Linked DNA regions of Hyalangium ruber. Each later gene encodes a partner of the first gene's protein in a complex. Links are inferred from orthologs where the notes say so. Each region holds a gene or a part of one and is shown in the gene's direction. Other genes may lie near its edges.

Evidence for each region. The genes of interacting proteins can lie anywhere in the genome.
Region 2: the proteins of secY (region 1) and secA are in contact, whole or in part, in a crystal structure (PDB 3DIN), measured with the Thermotoga maritima proteins. The link is inferred for Hyalangium ruber from one-to-one orthologs. Residues at the interface, in WP_004081795.1 of Thermotoga maritima: Glu108, Gly109, Glu110, Glu111, Ala236, Glu237, Arg238, Arg239, Ile240, Thr241, Ile242, Gln243, Tyr244, Ala245, Arg246, Arg247, Val248, Thr249, Gly250, Arg251, Arg252, Val253, Tyr254, Gly256, Ala257, Ser258, Thr259, Tyr260, Leu261, Pro262; in WP_004082002.1 of Thermotoga maritima: Glu261, Ala262, Arg263, Lys300, Ala301, Arg302, Thr303, Ile304, Ile305, Leu323, Tyr324, Asp325, Pro326, Val329, Ser330, Tyr333, Ile336, Lys340, Phe345, Val349, Glu363, Phe364, Tyr374, Ser375, Gly376, Gly377, Glu393, Ile395, Thr482, Ser483.
Region 3: secY (region 1) and secG share a complex: the UniProt entries of both Escherichia coli proteins name them as parts of the sec protein translocase complex. The link is inferred for Hyalangium ruber from one-to-one orthologs.

What each region holds. Positions count from the first base shown.
Region 1 is NZ_JAXIVS010000012.1:48,451-53,205, reverse strand. What follows is about bases 1,465-4,365. They hold secY (preprotein translocase subunit SecY), read left to right. Parts: upstream 1,465-2,192; coding sequence 2,193-3,539; downstream 3,540-4,365. Other genes in these bases: map (type I methionyl aminopeptidase), read left to right, coding at 4,364-4,365; SYV04_RS29970 (adenylate kinase), read left to right, coding at 3,627-4,274; rplO (50S ribosomal protein L15), read left to right, coding at 1,538-2,062; rpmD (50S ribosomal protein L30), read left to right, coding at 1,465-1,486. In the rest of the region: rplF (50S ribosomal protein L6), read left to right, coding at 1-220; rplR (50S ribosomal protein L18), read left to right, coding at 325-678; rpsE (30S ribosomal protein S5), read left to right, coding at 702-1,223; more of rpmD, read left to right, coding at 1,226-1,464; more of map, read left to right, coding at 4,366-4,755. UniProt on the Escherichia coli protein: The central subunit of the protein translocation channel SecYEG. Consists of two halves formed by TMs 1-5 and 6-10.
Region 2 is NZ_JAXIVS010000011.1:145,202-150,462, forward strand. The notes cover bases 1,130-4,536. They hold secA (preprotein translocase subunit SecA), read left to right. Parts: upstream 1,130-1,519; coding sequence 1,520-4,336; downstream 4,337-4,536. Other genes in these bases: rlmM (23S rRNA (cytidine(2498)-2'-O)-methyltransferase RlmM), read right to left, coding at 1,130-1,185; SYV04_RS28845 (hypothetical protein), read right to left, coding at 4,392-4,536. Also shown: SYV04_RS28830 (GGDEF domain-containing protein), read right to left, coding at 1-122; more of rlmM, read right to left, coding at 169-1,129; more of SYV04_RS28845, read right to left, coding at 4,537-5,261. UniProt on the Escherichia coli protein: Required for protein export, interacts with the SecYEG preprotein conducting channel.
Region 3 is NZ_JAXIVS010000001.1:269,315-273,973, reverse strand. What follows is about bases 1,130-3,934. They hold secG (preprotein translocase subunit SecG), read left to right. Parts: upstream 1,130-2,206; coding sequence 2,207-2,662; downstream 2,663-3,934. Other genes in these bases: SYV04_RS01165 (VOC family protein), read right to left, coding at 3,681-3,934; SYV04_RS01170 (hypothetical protein), read left to right, coding at 2,971-3,630; tpiA (triose-phosphate isomerase), read left to right, coding at 1,340-2,110; SYV04_RS01190 (phosphoglycerate kinase), read left to right, coding at 1,130-1,312. In the rest of the region: gap (type I glyceraldehyde-3-phosphate dehydrogenase), read left to right, coding at 1-82; more of SYV04_RS01190, read left to right, coding at 125-1,129; more of SYV04_RS01165, read right to left, coding at 3,935-4,097; SYV04_RS01160 (sigma-70 family RNA polymerase sigma factor), read right to left, coding at 4,188-4,659. UniProt on the Escherichia coli protein: Subunit of the protein translocation channel SecYEG. Overexpression of some hybrid proteins has been thought to jam the protein secretion apparatus resulting in cell death; while this may be true it also results in FtsH-mediated degradation of SecY.

The sequences.
Region 1 (4,755 bases):
CCTGCCCGAGGGCGTGACGGCCGAGGTGGACAAGGCCGCGCGCACCGAGGAGAGCCTGCCCACGGTGGGGCTCACCCTGCGCTCCGCGGACAAGGAGGCCCTCGGGGCCGCCGCGGTGAAGATCCGCGCGCTGCGCCCGCCCGAGCCGTACAAGGGCAAGGGCATCAAGTACGCGGAGGAGAAGGTTCGTCGTAAGGAGGGCAAGACCGGTACGACTTAGTCGTCCGGAGGCCCTGAACGTTCAACCCCGCGGGTTCCGATGGGAGCCCGCGCTCATCCGGCGGTGGAAGGCCGCATCACCGCCGGACGGAAAAGGAAGCAGCCATGGCAATGGTCGAAGCGCGCATCAAGAGGAAGAACCGCATCCGCAAGAAGCTCTCGGGTACCACCGAGCGCCCGCGGCTCACGGTCTACAAGAGCCTCAAGCACATCTACGCCCAGGTGGTGGATGACTCCACCGGCCGGACAATGGCGTATGCCTCCTCCCTGTCCAAGGAGCTCAAGGGCCAGGACGAGGGTGACAAGAAGGCCGACGCCAAGCGCGTGGGCAAGCTCATCGCCGAGAAGTGCAAGGCGGCCAATGTCGAGGCGGTGGTGTTCGACCGCAACGGCTTCCCGTACCAGGGGCGCATCGCCGCTGTGGCTGACGCCGCGCGCGAGGCCGGGCTGAAGTTCTAGATTTTCGAAAGGAAGCTTTCCAAGTGGCAACTCCGATCAATCCGAACGACCTGGACCTCACCGACCGCGTGGTGAACATCAACCGCGTGGCCAAGGTGGTGAAGGGTGGCCGCCGGTTCTCGTTCGCCGCCTTGGTGGTGGTGGGCGACGGCAACGGCCACGTGGGCGTGGGCCTGGGCAAGGCCAACGAGGTCCCCGAGGCCATCCGCAAGGGTGGCGAGAACGCCAAGAAGAACCTCTTCCGCGTGCCGCTGATGGGGCACACGATTCCGCACGAGGTGCTGGGGCACTTCGGCGCCGGGTGGGTGCTGCTCAAGCCCGCCAGCCAGGGTACGGGCGTCATCGCCGGTGGCGCGGTGCGCGCGGTCCTCGAGGCGGCGGGCATCCGCAACATCCTGACCAAGAGCCAGGGCTCGAGGAACCCGCACAACGTGCTGAAGGCCACGGTCGCGGGCCTGAAGCGGCTGCGCTCGGCCGAGCAGATCTCCCGGCTGCGTGGCAAGGACGTCGAGTCGGCGAAGCTGGCCGGAGAGGCGAGGGGCTAGTCATGGCGCTCAAGGTCAAGCTGGTGAAGAGCTCTGCGGGCTCTTCCAAGGAAATGCTGGACACCATTCGCGGTCTCGGCCTGAAGAAGTTCGGGGACGAGCGGCTCGTGAAGGACACCCCGTCCAACCGGGGCCTGGTGTTCAAGGTGAAGCATCTGGTCTCCAGCGAGGTGGTGCAGCAGGAGGCCCCCGCGCCCAAGCGTCGCAAGCCGCGCAAGATCGTCGCCCGGGACCGGGCGCGCGCCAAGGCAGCGCAGGGCTAGACCCGTTCCGCGGGGTCCCGAAGGGGGCCTTTCGCGCGTGAGGATTCCAAGATGTCGACGACTCTCAACAACCTGAAGCGGCCCCACAACTCGTGGCACCGCAAGAAGCGCGTCGGTCGTGGCCAGGGCAGCGGCCTGGGCAAGACGGCCGGCCGCGGTGGCAAGGGCCAGAAGGCTCGTTCCGGCAACATGCGGTTCGAGGGCTTCGAGGGCGGTCAGAGCCCGCTGCAGCGCCGGCTGCCGAAGTTCGGCTTCATCTCCCCCAACCGCACCATCTACGCGGTGGTGAATCTGGCGGACCTGGAGAACCACTTCGACGCGGGCGCCACGGTGGACGCGGCCTCGCTCAAGAGCGCCGGGCTGGCCAAGGGCCGCTATGACGGCGTGAAGGTGCTGGGCCAGGGCTCGCTGACCAAGAAGCTCACGGTCCGCGTGCATAAGCTGTCTGGCAAGGCCCGCGAGGCCATCCAGCAGGCGGGCGGCGCGGTGGAGGAGCTTCCGCTGGTGGCGCACAAGCCGGAGGCGGCCGCCAAGGCGCACTCAGGCAAGGGCGTCAAGGCTCCCAAGCAAGCCTAGCATGCGAGGCGCGCGTCACTTGCAAGTGGTGCGCGCCTTTTCGCTTGTGTAGGCTCACGCGCCCCTCTCCGTCCTGGACCGAGGGGCGCTGTCGTTCTGTCCGTTCTTTTTTGAAGGGGATGGCTCCCACGTGGCTCTGAATGCCTTCGCCAACGTCTTCCGTATCGCGGAGCTGCGCAGCCGGCTCGCGTACACGCTGGTGCTGCTGGCGGTCTACCGCATCGGCATCTTCATCAACACGCCCGGCGTCGATCGCGCGGCGATGAACGCGTTCATGGACGCCCAGAAGCAATCGGGCGGCCTCGTGTCGCTGTTCAACCTCTTCTCCGGCGGCGCCCTGGAGCAGATGTCCATCTTCGGTCTGGGCATCATGCCGTACGTCTCCGCCTCCATCATCATGCAGCTGTTGGCGGTGGTGGTGCCCAGCCTCGAGCGCCTCCAGAAGGAGGGCGCCGGCGGGCGGCAGAAGATCAACCAGTACACCCGCTACGGCACGATCGTCCTGTCCATCATCCAGGGCATCGGCATCTCCCGCTGGCTGGCCTCGCTGGGCCGCACCGACGGGGGCCAGAGCGGCTTCAACCAGATCGTCGTTCCGGATGACAGCGCCTGGTTCACCTTCATGACGGTGATCAGCCTCACGGCGGGCACCGCCTTCATCATGTGGCTGGGCGAGCGCATCACCGAGCGCGGCATCGGCAACGGCATCTCGCTCATCATCTTCGCGGGCATCGTCGCGGGCGTGCTGCCGGCGGGCAAGACGCTGATGGACATGACGGCGCAGGGCGCCATCGAGTCCGCGGCCGTGGTGGGCCTGGCCTTCTTCATGCTGTTCATCATCGGGGTGGTCGTCTACGTGGAGCGCGGCATGCGGCGCATCCCCGTGCAGTACGCCAAGCGGATGGCGGGGCGGCGGATGTTCGCGGGCCAGGCCACCTACTTCCCGATGAAGGTGAACACCTCGGGCGTGATTCCTCCCATCTTCGCCGGCGCGCTGCTGTCGTTCCCGGCCACGCTGGGCACCTGGTTCCCGTTCCTGCAGACGTTCCGCCAGGCGCTCGAGGGCAACCCGTGGCTCTACAACGGGCTGTTCGTCCTGCTGGTCATCTTCTTCGCCTACTTCTACACGGCGCTCACGTTCCGGCCGGATGATGTGGCCGACAACATCAAGAAGCAGGGCGGCTACATCCCCGGCATCCGTCCGGGCCGGCAGACGGCCGACTTCATCGAGCGGGTGCTCAACCGCATCACCTTCGGTGGCGCCATCTACCTGGCCACCATCTGCGTCATCCCCACCATTCTGACCACCTGGCTCAAGGTGCCCTTCCAGTTCGGCGGCACCGCGCTGCTGATCGTCGTGGGCGTGGCGCTGGATACGGTGCAGCAGGTCGAGGGTCACCTCATCAGCCGTAACTACGAGGGCTTCGCGGGTCCCCGCGGTCCTCGCATCCGCGGCCGGACGCGCGTGGCTGCCTAAGCCGTCATTTCTTTCCACGGGCGCCTCTCTCCAGAGTCGGGGAGGGGCGCCTTGTCGTTCAGGGGCCGTGAGGAGCTAGAGGGGCACATGAACCTGATCCTGTTGGGCCCGCCAAACGCGGGGAAGGGCACCCAGGCCAAGAACCTGTATGCGGACTTCCAGATCCCGCAGATCTCCACCGGTGACATCCTCCGCAAGGCGGTGAAGGAGGGGACGGAGCTGGGGAAGATCGCCGGGCCGCTGATGGCGGCGGGCGCCTACGTGCCGGATGACATCGTCATCGGCATCGTCGAGGAGCGGCTCAAGCAGCCGGACTGCGCCAAGGGCTTCGTGCTGGACGGCTTCCCGCGCACTCCGCCCCAGGCGGATGCGCTGGATCGGATGCTGGCCAAGAACGGCAAGAAGCTCGACGCCGTCGTCTCGCTCGAGGTGCCGCACGCCAAGCTCATCGAGCGCGGCTCGGGGCGGCGCACGTGCCCGGCTGATGGCTCCGTGTACCACGTCTACCAGAACCCCCCGAAGCAGGCCGGGTACTGCGACAAGTGCGGCGCCGGGCTCATCCAGCGCGACGATGACCACCCCGAGGTCATCGAGAAGCGGCTGAAGAAGTACGACGCGGAGACGTCGCCGCTGAAGGACTTCTACGCCAAGAAGGGCATCCTGAAGTCCATTGACGGAGTGGGCTCGCCCGAGGGCATCTACGCCGAGATCAAGTCGGCGCTCGGCAAGTCCTGATCGGACAGCAGGCGGGCAGGGGGGCGTCGCGGATGGAGTGATGTCCCCCCGCTCATGGGTTCTTCCACGAACCCGCTACACGGACGCACATGAGCCAGGTCGAGATCAAGAGCAAGGACGAGATCGCCCTCATGCGTGAGGCGGGGCGGATCGTGTGTGAGATCCTCGATGAGCTCGAGAAGGCCGTCGCCCCAGGCGTCACCACCTGGGAGCTGGACGCCCTGGCCGAGAAGCTCATCTATCAGAAGGGCGCCAAGCCGGCGTTCAAGGGCTACCTCGGCTTCCCGTGCTGCCTGTGCGCCTCTGTCAATGACGAGGTGGTGCATGGCATCCCCTCCAAGCGGAAGAAGCTGGTCTCCGGCGACCTGATGAAGCTCGACTTCGGCGTGGTGTACCGGGGCTTCTTCGGGGACTCGGCGCGCACGGTGCCGGTGGGCAAGGTGAGCCGCGAGGCCCAGGCCTTGGTGGATGCCACCCGCGA
Region 2 (5,261 bases), on another replicon or contig:
GCGCGCTCAGCCTCGAGCAGCGTCTCCACGGCGAGCTGGACGGGCTGGGCACTGCGGGCGACGGCCCAGGGGTGCAGGGCGACGAGGGCGGTGGCGGTGGCGTCATCGATGGCGTAGGGCATCCCCGCTCTTGTAGCGCGGCGGCGGCCCTCGCGCAGGGCCCATCCATCAGACTCGGTGCGCGGTGACGGTCACCTCGTCGCGGTCATGGTAGAGCTGGCGCACGGTCAGCCCCTTCCAGCCTCCGTCCGTGGTGAGCGTGTGCCGCACCCGGAGCAGGATGGGGTTCTTGTCCTTCATCGGCAGCTTGATGTTGGCCACCAGGTGCGAGGCCCAGCCGCGCCGCCCCCACTTGGCGAGCAGCTGCGCCACCTCCAGCGGGCGCCAGGCCATGTCACAGAAGAGCCAGTCCACGGGCTCCTCTGGCGCGAAGGCGAAGGCGCTCTCCTGCACGTGCCGCACGCGCGCGTTCGAGGCCAGCTCCGGCATCAGCCGCGCCGGATCCACGGCGATGACGCGAGCCCCTCGGGCCACCAGCCGCTGCGTCCAGCCCCCGGGAGCCGCCCCCAGGTCCACGCACACGTCGCCTCGGCCGGGCTCGAAGGCCAGGCCATGGAGCGCCTCTTCCAGCTTCATCGCCGCTCGGGAGGGAGACTCCCCCGCGCGCCGCATCCGCTGCCGCCCTCCCGCCGCCAGGGACAGGGCCTCGCGAGCCAGTACGGCGCCCACCACGGTGAGCCCGGGGGCCACGCACAGGCAGACGATCTGCGCCCCTGCTTCACGGGCCCGCTCCGAGTCTTCGAGCAGCCGGCCAGCGGGCAGGCGGGCGCGAACCGCTTCCCGAAGGGCCTCGGCCTGGGGAGCGAGCGCATTGCCGCGTGGCGTGTCGGGCGTGAAGGCCTGGAGCACGAGGGGCGAGCCAGGGCGCAGGGCCGCCACCACGTCCGCCACCAGGGTGGCGAGAGGCTCCAGCGCCTCCTCCGAGGTGCTGGCCAGCACCTGGAAGCCCAGCCGAGCAAAGGCGGGAGCGAGCCCTTGCTGTCCCTCGCTCTCGACGAGCGCCTCGCCCAGCGGACGCGGCTGTGCCCCCGCCCAGGCCAGCTCCTCGTAGAGGTGGGGCTCGAAGCCCGCGCGGCAAGTCCAGACCCACCGTCCGACGCGAGCCGTCAAGCTCTGTGGGGGCATGGTGGGCATCTGGACCCGGGGTGGGATGCGAGGGCCCGGAGCAGCGGCGGCGGAGGGGCGCTCGGGAGTCCGGCCCTGAGTCCGAGCGGGACGCGGGCCCGCCGGGCGCTGCCCTGCGGGACGAGAGGGGTGGCGGGAGGACTTTCGACGCTGGGACATTGCGTGGTCTCGGTTCCGTTTTACTGTGTCCCGACCGCGCGCAGGGCAGACGGGCAAGAGGAATGCTTCGGGAGCGCGCGTGGTTTTCCCGGGGTTCCCTCTTACATCTCCAGGGATTTCCCTTCACTCGCCGCCGTGGTTCGGGGATTCTCCCGGCGCGAGAGAGCCATAACGCATGATCGAATGGACTTTAAAGAAGCTCATCGGGACGAAAAATGAGCGCGAGCTCAAGAAGTCCCGTTCGAAGGTTTCCCGTGTCAACGAGCTCGAGAGCCGGATGCGGGAGCTCAAGGACGAGGACTTCGCCGCCGCCACGGCCCGGATGAAGCAAGAGGTGCAGAACGGCAAGCCGCTGGACGACTTGCTGTTCGAGGCGTTCGCGCTGACGCGCGAGGCCGCGCGCCGGGTGATCGGCCAGCGCCACTATGACGTGCAGCTCATCGGCGGCATGTTCCTGCACGAGGGCTGCATCGCCGAGATGCGCACGGGTGAAGGCAAGACGCTCACCGCCACGCTGCCCAGCTACCTCAACGCGCTCAGCGGGCGCGGGGTACACGTGGTGACGGTGAACGACTACCTGGCCCGCCGCGACGCGGAGTGGATGGGCCGCATCTACCGCTTCATGGGGATGCGCACCGGCTGCATCCTCCACGAGCTGACGGACAAGCAGCGCCAGGACTCGTACCGGGCCGACATCACCTACGGGCAGAACAACGAGTTCGGCTTCGACTACCTGCGCGACAACATGAAGTTCCGTCTGCAGGACTACGTCCAGCGCGAGCTCAACTACGCCATCGTGGACGAGGTGGACTCGATCCTCATCGACGAGGCGCGTACCCCGCTCATCATCTCGGGCCCCACCGAGGACAGCACCGACAAGTACTACCGCATCGACCAGGTGATCCCCGGCCTCGTTCCGGACCAGGACTACACGCTGGACGAGAAGTCGCGTGCGGTGTCGTTGACGGATGACGGCATCGAGAAGCTCCAGAAGCGGCTGGGCATCGACAACCTCTACGATCCGGGCGAGATCGAAACGCTCCACCACGTCGAGCAGGGCCTGCGCGCGCACACGCTGTACAAGCGCGACAAGGACTACGTGGTGAAGGACGGCGAGGTGATGATCGTCGACGAGTTCACCGGTCGCCTCATGCCCGGCCGCCGCTGGTCGGACGGCCTGCACCAGGCCGTCGAGGCCAAGGAGGGCGTGAAGATCGAGAACGAGAACCAGACGCTGGCGACCATCTCGTTCCAGAACTACTTCCGCATGTACTCGAAGCTGTCGGGCATGACGGGCACCGCCGACACCGAGGCCGAGGAGTTCGCGAAGATCTACAACCTCGACGTGCGCGTCATCCCCACCAACCGCGGGATGGTCCGTAAGGACCTCGAGGACGTGGTCTACAAGACCGAGCGCGAGAAGTTCGAGGCGGTGGCCAAGGAGATCGAGGAGCTCAACAAGAAGGGCCAGCCGGTGCTGGTGGGCACGGTGTCCATCGCCAAGAGCGAGGTGGTGTCCACCTTCCTCAAGAAGCGCGGCGTGCCGCACAACGTGCTCAACGCCAAGCAGCACCAGCGCGAGGCGGACATCGTCGCGCAGGCGGGCCGCAAGGGCTCCGTCACCATCTCCACCAACATGGCCGGCCGCGGCACGGACATCCTCCTGGGCGGCAACCCCGAGGTGATGACCAAGATGGCCATGGGCGACGAGCCGACGCCGCCCGAGCCCGTGGACGGGCAGCCGGTGGACCCGGCCGCGCAGGCCGCCTACGAGCAGCAACTCGCCGAGTACAAGGCGAAGTTCCAGGAGACGAAGGAGAAGTTCGAGGCGCAGACGAAGGCCGAGCGCACCGAGGTGATGGAGCTGGGCGGCCTGTACATCCTCGGCACCGAGCGGCACGAGTCGCGGCGCATCGACAACCAGCTGCGCGGCCGCGCCGGCCGGCAGGGTGATCCGGGCGTCAGCCACTTCTTCCTGTCGCTGGAAGATGAGCTGATGCGCATCTTCGGCTCCGAGCGCATCCAGGGGCTGATGGAGCGGCTGGGCATGGAAGAGGGCGAGGTCATCGAGCACAAGTGGCTCAGCCGCGCCATCGAGGGTGCCCAGAAGCGCGTCGAAGGCCACAACTTCGACATCCGCAAGAGCCTGCTCGAGTACGACGACGTGATGAACCAGCAGCGGCGCACCATCTACAAGCTGCGCCGCCAGGTGCTGGCCGCGGGCGCCGGCCTGCCGCTCATCGAGTACGAGGAGGACAAGAAGACGCGGGCGAAGATCCGCAGCGAGCGGACCGTCACCTGGGCGGACTTCAAGGAGCTCGTGCTGGACGCGCTCGAGGACGTCATCGTCACTCAGGCCGACACGTACATGCCCACGAAGAACCCGGGCACGTGGGACATCGAGTCGCTGCAGCGCAACGTGAAGGACGTGTTCAACCTGGAAATGACCTTCAACGCCGCGGGTGATCGCGAGCAGGTCGAGGAGGACCTCTACAAGGCGGCCGAGAAGGTCATCCTCCAGCGTGAGCAGGAGTTCGGTGAGGAGTTCCTGCGCTTCCTGCAGTACCGGTACCTGGCGACGATCGACCAGCTGTGGAAGGACCATCTGCTGGCGATGGACCACCTGCGGCAGGGCATCGGCCTGCGCGGCTACGGCCAGAAGGACCCCAAGCAGGAGTACAAGAAGGAAGGCTACAACGGCTTCATCCAGATGCTGGGGGCCATCAAGACGCAGTTCGTCAGCCAGATGATGCGCGTGCAGGCGCGCAACACGGCCGAGGAGACGGCGCGGCTCCAGCGGCAGATGGCGCAGCGGCAGCAGCAGGCCGTGGAAGGCCGGGCGAACGAGGAAGGCAAGCTCGACCAGGCCGCCGTGGTGGCCAAGCCTCCCGCCAAGGCGGAAGGGCCTCGCGTGGGCCGCAACGACCCCTGCCCGTGTGGCAGCGGTCGCAAGTACAAGAAGTGCCACGGCGCCGCCGAGGCGAGCGTCTAGGCAGGACGGCGGCCCGGGGCAACCCGGGCGCTGTCACCGCGCACCTGGCCCGCGCTCAGTCGTGGGCCAGGTAGCGCGCGACGATGGCTCCGAAGACCTGCTCCGGCGTGCGGCCTTGGCCGCGCGGCTCGTGAGCGCTGGCCAGACGGGGCTTTCCACCGGGGCCTGGAGGCCCTGGCTCCACCACGGCGAGTCGAGGGCCCGAGGGCGTGTCGGCCATGGCGATGATGGGCAACCCTCGCCCCATCGCCTCCAGCAGGGCGCTGCCTTCCACCGGGCGCCACCCCTTCGAGCGCGCGGTCTCATTCAGCCACTTCCAGATCTCCACGAGCGTGCCGGGCCGGAAGGTGTCGGCGGCCCGCGCGGGGAAGGCTTTCCCCAGCGAGGTGTGCTGGGAGCTCATGACGTCGAAGACGAAGAGGTGGGCCGCCTCGCGTGGCTCCTGGGGCCGTAGGTAGTAGCGGGGGTTGCTCGCCACGGCGTACTGGTTGATGACGTTCTGCGTGTAGAGGACCGTGCGCTGGCCCGGGTAGCTCTGCACGGGGGCCACGAGGGCCAACTCGGAGCGGGGGCTGGCGAGGCCTTCGGCGGGCCGGGTGCCGTCATAGGTGAGCTTCACCGCCGCCAGGGGGATGGAGGGCCGGGCGTTCTTTTGCGCCCCTTGGGTCTGATCGAGCAGCTCGTGGAGCTTGCCGGCGCGCAGCATCACCGAGGTGGACTGCCCGGGACGCTTGCGCGGAGGCTCGGGCGCCTGCGGCTCGGGAGCGGGGGCGGGGGGAGTGAGGGTCACCTCGACCACCACGGCTGCTCGCTCGCGGGTGGGCTCTGGCGGTCGTGGCTTCGCGCCGGGCTGCGGCGCCGGGCTCTTGGCGGGGGCTGAAGTATTGGCGCCGCTGGGAACGGGAGCGGCGCTCGTCGCGGCAGG
Region 3 (4,659 bases), on another replicon or contig:
GATGGCCTGGTACGACAACGAGTGGGGCTTCTCCAACCGCATGGTGGACACCAGCAAGTTCCTGGCGTCCAAGGGCTTCTAGTCGCGGGCCACACCGACAGGGCGTACCGAGAGGGAGACCGAGATGATCCGCTACATCGATGACCTGCAGATGACCGGCAAGCGCGTCTTCATCCGCGTGGACTTCAACGTCCCGCTGGAGGGAAAGCGCGTCACGGACGACACCCGCATCCGAGAGGCGCTGCCGACCATCCGCCGCGCGCTGGAGATGGGTGGCAAGGTCATCCTGGCCTCCCACCTCGGGCGCCCCAAGGGGCCCGACCCGAAGCTGTCGCTGGAGCCGGCCGCCTCGCGGCTGGCGGACCTGCTGGGCCCCAAGCACGAGGTCATCCTGGCGGATGACTGCGTGGGTGACGGGGTGAAGAAGCAGGTGAAGGAGCTGAAGGACGGGCAGGTGCTGGTGCTGGAGAACCTGCGCTTCCACAAGGAGGAGGAGGCCAACGACGAGGCCTTCGCGCGCGAGCTGGCGGCGTTGGCGGACGTGTACGTCAATGACGCGTTCGGCACGGCGCACCGCGCCCACGCCTCCACGGCGGGCATGGTGCCCTTCGTGAAGGAGAAGGCGGCGGGCCTGCTGATGAAGAAGGAGATCGAGTACCTGGGCCGTGTGGTGAAGAACCCGGAGAAGCCCTTCATCGCGATCCTGGGCGGCGCCAAGGTGAGCGACAAGATCAAGGTGATCGAGAACCTGCTGCCCAAGGTGGACGCGCTGCTGATCGGCGGCGCCATGGCGTACACCTTCCTGAAGGCGCAGGGCATCGAGGTGGGCAAGAGCCGGGTGGAGGAGGACAAGCTGTCCCTGGCCACGAAGATCCTGGATGCGGCGCAGCGGCTGAAGACGTCGATCGTCCTGCCGGTGGACCACGTGGTGGGCACCGAGCCGTCGGACAAGAGCGACAAGCGCGAGACGCCGGACCGGGCGATTCCGGGCGACGCGATGGGCCTGGACATCGGGCCGAAGACGCGGGCGCAGTTCACCCAGCACATCCGCAACGCGAAGACGGTGGTGTGGAACGGTCCCATGGGGCTGTTCGAGGTGGAGAAGTTCGCGGAAGGCACGCGCGTGGTTGCGGATGCGATGGCGAACAACCGCGCGGCGGTGACGGTGATCGGCGGCGGCGACAGCGCGGCGGCGGTGCAGCAGATGGGCTACGGGGACAAGATGAGCCACGTGTCCACGGGCGGCGGCGCCTCGCTGGAGTTCCTCGAGGGAATCACGCTGCCGGGCATCAAGGCGCTGGAGACGAAGTAGCTCCGCACACACGGACTGGGAGGCAGTATGGCCGCCGAGGCGCGCCGGAAGATCGTCGCTGGCAACTGGAAGATGAACAAGACCGTCCCGGAGGCGCTCGCGCTGGTGCGGGAGCTGCGGGGCATGGTGTCGATGCTGCGCGACAAGGTGGAGATCGTCATCGCTCCGCCGTTCGTGGCGCTGCACCCGGTGGCCAAGGCCATCGAGGACTCGAACCTGAAGCTGGCGGCGCAGAACTGCCACTGGGAGGCCTCGGGGGCGTTCACGGGCGAGGTGTCCGCGCCGATGCTGAAGGAGCTGGGGTGTGCCTACGTCATCGTTGGGCACTCCGAGCGCCGGCAGTTCTTCGGGGAGACGGACGAGACGGTGAACAAGCGCTCCCAGGCGGTGCTGAAGGCGGGCATGCTGCCGATCATCTGCGTGGGCGAGACGCTGGCCGAGCGTGAGTCGGGACGGACGCTGGAGGTGGTGGAGCGCCAGGTGAAGGGGGCGCTGGCGGGGTTCGGGGCTGGGGACGTGGCGAAGTTCGTGCTCGCGTATGAGCCGGTGTGGGCGATCGGCACGGGGCGTACGGCCACGAGCGCGCAGGCGCAGGAGGTCCACGCGGCCATCCGTTCGCAGCTCTCCCGGTTGTACGACGGAGGGACGGCCGGGCAGGTGCGCATCCAGTACGGCGGCAGCGTGAAGGCGGACAACGCCGCGGAATTGCTGGGCCAGGCGGACGTGGACGGGGCGCTCGTCGGCGGGGCGAGCTTGAAGGCGGGCGACTTCGCGGCGATCGCGAAGGCGGGGGCCTGAAGTAGAGAAGGGCGGGGTGTCGCGAAGGAGTTGTCACCCCGCTGTCAGGTTGTGTAGGGTGCGCGTCCTTTCCACTGAGCGTTTGAAAGAGAAGCCATGCTGACCTTTGTCACGATCGTGCACGTCATCCTCTGCGTGTTCATGATCTTCGTCATCCTGCTGCAGCCCGGTAAGGACGCGGGCATGGGCGCCGCCCTGGGGGGTGGTGCCGCCACGAGCGCGTTCGGCGGCCGCGGCGCGGTGACGTTCCTGAGCAAGCTGACCGGCATCTGTGCGGCGCTGTTCTTCCTGACGTCGCTGGGCCTGTCCTTCGTGGGTCTGAAGACCTCGGTGGCGGCGGGCTCGGTGGCGGCGCCGGCTCCGGGGGCCACGGCTCCGGCGACGGCGGGGCAGCCGGGTGGTGCGGCGGCGCCTGCTGGTACGCCTGCCGCTCCTGCGAGCATGGAGCAGCCTCGGGACACCCCGGCGGCTCCGGCCGCTCCGGCGGGCGAGGGTGCGAACCCGACGGGCGCTGCCCCGACGACCCCGGCGCCGACGCCGGCTCCGCAGTAGTCGGAAGAAAGAGCGAAGCGCGACGGTTGAAAACCGTTGCGTGACACAGCGCGGTTCGGATACATGAGCCGCGCAGCTTGCCCAGGTGGTGGAACTGGTAGACACACCATCTTGAGGGGGTGGCGCCGAAAGGTGTGCGGGTTCGAATCCCGCCCTGGGCACTCCGAAGAAGCCTCCGAGTCCAAGTGACTCGGGGGCTTTTTTCGTTCCAGGGCTGCGCCTGCTGGCGAGGCATTCTTTGCTTCACTCTCGGTGAGACTACCATTCACCCGTTGGGCAGCCTGCCGCGCAGCCCACGGGAGATCACCTTGAAGACGATGAAGTGCTTGATGCTGACCTGTCTGCTCTTCGGTTGCTCGGACTCGGAGAACACGACGGGCGGGAGCGGACAGTTCAAGCTGGAGGCCTGGGCCGACAACTGGTTCGCCATGTACCTGGGCGAGCAACTCATCGTGGAGGACTCCGTGTCGATCACCACCGAGCGCTCGTTCAACGCCGAGACCTTCAGCTTCGATGCCGCGTACCCGCTCCACCTGAACTTCGTTCTCAAGGACTACAAGCAGAACGACACGGGGCTGGAGTACATCGGAGCGGCCAACCAGCAGATGGGAGATGGAGGCTTCATCGCCCAGATCACCGACACCTCGACCGGCGAGATCGTCGGTGTCTCCAGCTCGGCCTGGAAGTGCTCCGTCATCCACAAGGCACCCACCAACAAGTCTTGTGAGAAGGACACGAATCCAGGGCAGACATGCCTCTCCCAGATCACGGCGGAGCCGTCAGGCTGGAAAGGCACGGACTACGACGACAGCTCCTGGGCGCGTGCCACCGAGTACTCGGCGTCCACGGTCAGTCCCAAGGACGGGTACACGAAGATCTCCTGGGACGCGTCGGCCAAGCTGATTTGGAGCTCGGATCTCGAGACGGACAACACGCTGCTGTGCAGGCACACGATCAGCGCCCCCTGAGTGAAGTGACTCGGGGGCGCTTTCGGTTCTGGGCTACGCGGGGTGCTCTTTCACTTCTGGATCTGCGCCGGGTCCATCCACGCCACTTCCCAGTGGTGACCGTCGAGATCGTAGAAGCTCCAGCCGTACATGAAGCCGTGGTCCACCGGCTCGGACGCGTGCGTGCCTCCCGCGGCGATCGCGGTCTTGACCAGCTCATCGACCTCGGCCCGGCTCTCGGCCGAGAGCGCGAAGATGCCCTCGGAGCCCGTGCGGGTGTCGCTGATCTGCTTCTTGGTGAAGGTCTTGAAGTACGACTCGACGAGGAGCATCACGAACGCCTCCTCGCTGACGATCATGCAGGTCGCATTGTTGTCGGTGAACTGCGGGTTGAACGAGAAGCCGAGCTTGGTGAAGAACTCGATCGACCGCTTCAGGTCCTTGACCGGCAGGTTGACGAAGAGCTTGCGGGAACGGTTGGCAGCCATTTGAGCCTCCAGAAGGGGTTTGGGCGTATAGACCCCACCGCGCGGGAAAACTCATCGGTCTCTTCGAGAAAAAGTGACCGGGCCTCGCTTCTAGGAGGCGAGTTCCAGGGGAAGACCGAAACGCGGGAATAACGCCTCGGTGTCCAGGAAGGAGTTCATCCCCGCGATACGGTCACCCGAGAGCTCGAGCACAATCAGCGCCCACGGCTGATGGCGGCCCCCGGGCCCACTGGGCCGGTACTGCCCGAACGCGGGAGAGCCGCAGGCGGAAGTCGGTATCAGCCGAGACCCTCGACAGCCAGAACCCCGTCCCAGCAACCAGTCGCGGATCGGTTCATGACCGCGAAGCCACAGAGCGTAGGGCGGCATCGAGAGCGTCGCGTCCTGGTGGAGCAATTGGGTGAGCGCATCCACGTCGTACCGCTCGAAGGCGTGGACGTAGCGGTCGAGCAGCGTGGACTGCGCGTCGGACAGCGGCGCGCGGCCCTGGGTGAGATCGTGGGCGGCGAGTGTCGCCCGAGCACGCTGGAGAGCGCTGTTGACCGCGGCCACCGAGGTGTCG